Linked DNA regions of Chlorobaculum tepidum TLS. The protein of the gene in region 2 interacts with the protein of the main gene of each other region in a pairwise test. Links are inferred from orthologs where the notes say so. Each region holds a gene or a part of one and is shown on either strand. Other genes may lie near its edges. The genes, in order: ftsZ and AYT24_RS03425.

The links.
Region 1: the proteins of AYT24_RS03425 (region 2) and ftsZ interact in binary tests that used the Bacillus subtilis proteins (3 or more experiments, as listed by UniProt). The link is inferred for Chlorobaculum tepidum TLS from one-to-one orthologs.

The regions. Positions count from the first base shown.
Region 1 is NC_002932.3:24,383-27,577, reverse strand. The notes cover bases 133-3,004. They hold ftsZ (cell division protein FtsZ), read left to right. Parts: upstream 133-852; coding sequence 853-2,157; downstream 2,158-3,004. Other genes in these bases: AYT24_RS00145 (acetyl-CoA hydrolase/transferase family protein), read left to right, coding at 2,308-3,004; ftsA (cell division protein FtsA), read left to right, coding at 133-806. Outside these bases: more of ftsA, read left to right, coding at 1-132; more of AYT24_RS00145, read left to right, coding at 3,005-3,195. UniProt on the Bacillus subtilis protein: Essential cell division protein that forms a contractile ring structure (Z ring) at the future cell division site. The regulation of the ring assembly controls the timing and the location of cell division.
Region 2 is NC_002932.3:712,357-715,350, reverse strand. What follows is about bases 1-2,671. They hold AYT24_RS03425 (cell division protein ZapA), read right to left. Parts: upstream 1,633-2,671; coding sequence 1,369-1,632; downstream 1-1,368. Other genes in these bases: pheT (phenylalanine--tRNA ligase subunit beta), read right to left, coding at 1,958-2,671; AYT24_RS03420 (hypothetical protein), read right to left, coding at 1,638-1,943; AYT24_RS03430 (hypothetical protein), read left to right, coding at 1,047-1,364; rny (ribonuclease Y), read right to left, coding at 1-1,060. In the rest of the region: more of pheT, read right to left, coding at 2,672-2,994. UniProt on the Bacillus subtilis protein: Activator of cell division through the inhibition of FtsZ GTPase activity, therefore promoting FtsZ assembly into bundles of protofilaments necessary for the formation of the division Z ring.

The DNA.
Region 1 (3,195 bases), 690 kb from region 2 along the record:
GCATCGAAAAGGCAGGCCTCGAAGTCAGCGCCATGACCTTTGAGCCGGTGGCCTCCGGTCTCGCCGTGATGAAGGAGAGCGAGAGGCGGAGCGGCGTGGTGGTGATCGACATCGGCGGCGGCACCACCGAGGTGGCCATCTACATCGACGGCGCGATCCGTTATTCCGAGGTGATCAAGGTTGCGGCCAACGATGTGACTCACGATGTGGCCTATGGCATCAAGGCACTCAACGACGTGGCTGAAGAGATCAAGATCCAGCACGGATGCGCCTATGCAAAGGTGCTCGACAAGGAGGAGGAGATCCTGATCGAGAGCATCGAGGGACGGCCGAGCAAGTCGTTCCCGAAAAGCTCCCTGACGGTGATCATCGAAGCCCGCATGATGGAGATTTTCGAACTGGTGCGAGACATCATCAAGCGCTCGGGCTACTACGACTACCTGAACGCCGGAGTCATCATCACCGGCGGCGGCGCGCTCTTGCCCGGCACCGGCGAGCTGGCCAGGGACATTCTCGGTCTCGACGTGCGCACGGGCTATCCGGAAGGGGTTTCGGGCGGCATCAAGGATGCGATCAACAACCCGATGTACGCAACGGTGATGGGTCTGGTAGCTCACTCGCTCCAGAACAATCTGTACCAGGATTACGGAGAGGTTGCCCCGGCACCGTCCGGGCAGACTCAGGAGCCGGTTACGTCTTCTCCTGAACCCTCGCAGGCTCAACAGAGTCCCGAGCAGAATCCCGATACCCCGCCAACCGGAAAGAAGTTTGTTGACCGTCTGAAAAAGTTTTGGGATCAGTTGTAGCAGAGATAGTTACCTGTAACGACAGGAAAAACAAGGAATAGAGAGTATGGCATTCGAACTCGATCCAGGCCTGTTCGACAGCGATCAGGACAGCGGAGTCAATATCAAGATTGTCGGCGTCGGCGGATGCGGCGGCAATGCCGTCAACAATATGATGGACCGGAAGATCAGCGGCGCCGAGTTCGTCGTCTTCAACACCGACCGCCAGGCGCTCCTGAACTCCAAGGCGCCGATCCGCGTGCAAATTGGCAAAAAGGCCACCAACGGCCTTGGCGCGGGGGCCGATCCTGCCAAGGGACGGCTCGCTGCCGAGGATGATCGCGAGCTGATTGCCATGCAGTTGCGGGGGGCCGACCTCGTCTTTATCGCGGCTGGCATGGGCAAGGGCACCGGCACCGGCGCAGCGCCGGTCGTCGCCTCCATCGCCCGCAATATGGGCATCCTTACCATTGGCGTCGTCACCCGCCCCTTCAGCTTCGAGGGGCAGATCAAGGCGCGTATCGCCGACAGCGGCATCACCGAACTGCGCAAGTATATCGACACGCTCATCATCGTCGAGAACGAAAAAATCCTGAGCATCGCCGATGAAGGCGTCAGCGCCACCGAGGCCTACAACATGGCGAATGACGTGCTGTTCCGGGCGGTCAAGGGTATCGCCGACATCATTACCCACCACGGCCACGTCAACGTCGATTTCGCAGACGTCCGAAGCATTATGCAGAGTGCGGGTGACGCGGTCATGGGGTCTGCCGCCGCTGCCGGAGAGCGTCGCGCACTGAAAGCCGCGTCGGATGCGGTCACCAGTCCGTTGATGGAGGGGGTCAAGATGCGCGGTGCCAAGGGGGTGCTGGTCAACATCACGGGCGATGTGACCATGCGCGACATCGCTGATGCCATGAACTACATCGAAGAGCAGGTTGGCAGCGATGCCAAGATCATCAATGGCTATGTCGATGAGCCGCAGGTATCGGGCGAAATCCGGGTCACGGTAATTGTCACCGGTTTCAAGAGAGTTGAACCGGGAGAGGAGCGACAACCCGCTTCGTCCTCCGGACAGCAGGAAAAGACGCTGCCTAAAGCCCACCACGTGCAGGGTTTCGGACGTCTCGTTCAATCCTCAGGCTATCCCGAACAGGTGGTCGAGGACATGAGAATTCCCGCCTACATCAGAAAAAGCCGCTCTATTCAGGAGCCATTCGATATTGGTCGAGCGTGCAGCACCACCAGATCGCGTCCTTCGGGCGGATCGGCCCCTATGCCCGGCCAGAGCGACGAAGACGAGCAGATACGGAAAGGCGCTACCGATACTCCGGCCTATCTTCGCCGAAAAAACAATCCACCACTGCAATGAAGCAATTCGGGAAAAGGGCGCAGCCGCTTTTCCCGGCGCGCCCCCTATCGTTTACCACTATCCATGAGCATCGCCATTCTTTGGGGCTAATCGCCTGAATTACGAGGCAGAGGCGGAGCTGTAACCAGTTCAAAAAGGAGTCAAAGTATCATGAGTTACCGGACGATATCCGCAGAAGAGGCCGTCATGGCCATCAAGTCGGGAGACAGGGTTTTTCTGCACACCGCGGCGGCAACGCCCCTCAGGCTGATCGAGGCGATGGTCAGCCGCGCCAGCCATCTGCGTGACGTCGAGATCGTCAGCCTGCACACCGAGGGCGACGCACCGTACGTCAGACCTGAATTTCAGGAGAGCTTCAGGCTCAACGCCTTCTTTGTCGGAAGGAACGTCCGTTCGGCGGTGCAGTGCGGCTACGCCGATGCTATCCCGATTTTTCTGAGCGACGTGCCCGCGATGTTCTACGACGGAGTCATGCCGCTCGACGTGGCACTGGTGCACGTTTCGCCGCCCGACCGTCACGGCTACTGCTCGCTCGGGGTGTCGGTTGATGCGACCCGCGCCGCCGTGCATACCGCCCGGCACGTCATCGCCCAGGTGAACCCGAACATGCCCCGCACCCACGGCGAAGGGCTGCTGCATGTCAGCAAGATTCATTCGCTGGTCGAGGTGGACGATCCTCTGCCGGAGACGCCGCGCCACGAGCTGACCGACGTCGAGCGCCAGATCGGCCAGCATATCGCCTCCATCGTCGAGGACGGCGCGACGCTACAGATGGGCATTGGCGCGATTCCCGACGCGACGCTTGCCGCGCTGACGAACCACAAGGACCTTGGCATCCACTCGGAGATGTTTTCCGACGGCGTGGTCGATCTGGTTGAAAAGGGGGTGGTGAACGGACGCTGCAAGAAAACACACAACGAGATCATTGTGGCGAGCTTCCTTGTTGGCACCCGGAAGCTCTACGATTTCGTGGACGACAATCCGCTGGTCGAGATGTTCGGCTCGGACTACGTGAACGACACGAAGGAGATTCGCAAA
Region 2 (2,994 bases):
TCAAACCCGCCAGCATAGCAACCTCGCGACTGTGCTGCAAGAGGTTTTGACCGTAAACCGTATGGAAACGCATCTTACCGATCAGGTTGACGATTTCTGCTGGCATGTCGGGAATCTGAAGCGACGAAATCGCCTCTTCGCCGGAAGACATGATGACATCCTCGATCTCTTTCTTAGCGTCCTGGTAGGCCTTTTCGATCGCCACCGGATGGATAATGCCGTCAACAAGCAGCTTTTGCAAAGTCAGCTTGGCCATCTCGCGGCGGAGCGGATCGAAGCAGGAGAGAATGACCACCTCGGGAGTGTCATCGACGATAATATCCACGCCGGTTGCATTCTCGAACGCCTTGATGTTGCGTCCCTCGCGTCCGATGATACGCCCCTTCAACTCGTCGCTCTGGATATGTACCACCGACAGGGCACTCTCGGTCGCCTGCTCGAAAGAGATACGCTGGATAGCGGTCAGCATGATCTTTTCGGCGATCCGGTCGGCCTTCTGCGTGGCCTCTTCGTGAATCTGGTGAACGGTTTCGGCCGCCTCTTCCCTGGCCTTGGCGATCATGTTGTCGATGAGCATCTGACGAGCCTCTTCGGCGGTCAGGTTCGAGATACTCTCCAGCCGCTGGTTCTGCTCTAAAATGGTCTTTTCAAGCTCCGCGGATCGATTCTGTACGTTCTGAGTCTGATGCTTCAGCTCCTCTCTCTGCTCCTGAAGCTTCTTTTCAGTTTCCTTGATGTCCCGCATCTGATTAGCCAGAGTCACCTCTTTCTGGCGAATCTGCTTCTGCAGCTGGGCAAACTTGTTGTTTTTGATGGTTACTTCGCTGTCAAACTCACGCTTGCGCTTCTTCCACTCCTGGTTCACCTCGTTGACCTTGAGTTCCTTGTAGTCATTGGCCTCTTTCTGAGCCTCCTGGATGACCTGCACGGCACGTTCTTCAGCTTCGAGTACCTTGGTGGTACCGATGCGCTCCAGAAAGAATCGACCGATGTAAAAACCGACCACAAAAAAGACTATGGATGCCGCAATAATGAGAAACAGATTTATGACTATTCCCATTAACTATCCTCCTTTTTCAACCGGCCAAAATGAGACCGGCCTTTCAAAATTGAACAAAAAAAACCGCACCCTCAAGAGATGTGTAAGATTCAAGAACCCGTTTAACCACGGTGGGCGTCTCCTTCAGGTTTTTTGCTTCCAATGCGACGCTTCGAAAAGTGTCGATGCCAACGGCTCATCACCGCCAGGCAGCAAGGCCTGCAATCAAAATGAAGAGTTTGACTCCCTGTTCTATCCTGTTAGTTCTTTTACTTACAAAACACCTCTCGCTGTGGTGCGGATATTTCGCTTGCTTTCAATGTAACGCTTTAGTGCAAATTCTGCTCGATAAATTCATTGATATGAGCCATTTTCTGCCTGAGCTGCGACAGCTCCTCCTCAAGTTCGTTCTTTTTTTCAGCAAACTGGATCGCAGCCAAAACGGCCAGCTTTTTTGCTTCCAGATCCGGAGCTTTGGCGGCGAAACGCCTCATGACACCATCGACATCCTTTGCCGCCTTTCCGGTCAGTTCGCTGTTCTCTACCCGCAAAGGGTAGCTGTCGCCATACACATTGACGCTGATCTTTTCCATGGGCATTAAAATCCGGCTTTCTCTCCCCTCAGTTCCCTCTCGATCTTTTGCAGAATCATCACCAGCTTCTGTTTGATCTGAAGCTTGTCGGCGTAGGAAAATCCTTCGCCTGAAGTCCCCGAAACCTTTGGCTCTGGCCCTTCGGTACCAGGCAGCTTGAATGACCGCAATATGTTCTGAAGGCTCAAAACCTCAGATTTCAATAACTCATTTTCTTTTCGGCACTCGGACAACTGCTCCACAAGCCGCCCCACATTCTTTTCGAGGCCCGCAAGCAACTGATGATCATTATGCTCGTTTGCTGCATCCATAAAACCGGGCTGGATCAAACTTGCCGAATTACCGCACCAAGTTCACTCCTGGCATTGTCAATCACCTTCGAGATGACGGCGCTGATCGCCTCTTCGTTCATGGTTCCCGACCTGTCGGCAAGCTCAAGCGAAAGCGCCACGCTTCGCGTTGAGGGTTCTCCCTGAGTTGTTCCTCGGTCGAACACATCGAAAATCCGAACCGACCTGACCCGCGGATCGCTCGCCTTTGCAAGATCGATCAGGCGCTGGGCCGGAATATGACGGGGAAGCACGAATGAAAGATCTCTTTCAACCACGGGGAACTTCGACGGGGGCTCATAGATCACGCCTGACTCAAAACATCGCTCCAGCAGCGTAACATCGAGCTCAGCCAGATACACATCCTGATCAAGACCAAAAACATCGAGCACCTCCCGGTTGACCTGCTGAACCGTCCCCGCCTTCAGAACGGACGTTTTCCCGTTTTCCGTCGAGGTGATTTCAATACCAATAGTTCGAGCATTATAAATATTGAAAGCTGATTTTTCAAGTAAGTTCAGCTTTTCAAGCAACATCTCCACTACGCCCCTGAGATCGTAAAAGTCGACGTTCTCGTCCTGGCGGTTCCAGCTTCTGGGTTCACGTCGACCGGTTATCACCATCGAAAGCAACTCCTTTTCAAGAAATGCCGACAGTGGCCCCTCGTTGCCGCGCCCGGCTTCCGGCTGCTTCTCAAATCCGTGTGCAACCTCGAAAAGGCGAAGCTCGCGATTGCCGTGCCGCATATTGTACCCAACGACTTTGAGCAGCGAGGGGGCAAGGTTCGGGCGAAGCACTTCGAGCTCTTCACTGATCGGATTGAGCACGTTGACCAGCATCGAGCTGAAGCAGTCAGCTTCGGCTTTCCTGATCAGAGGGTTGGTGAGCACCTCCCTGAAATTCAGGCCGATCATGATGCTACGCAAATAATCGGGAAAATATTCAGGCACCTTGCGGCTAACCGGATAGCTGGAAACCATTACAGGTGCCGGTTCCAGATTGTTGTACCCGTACAGGCGTGCGACCTCTTCGA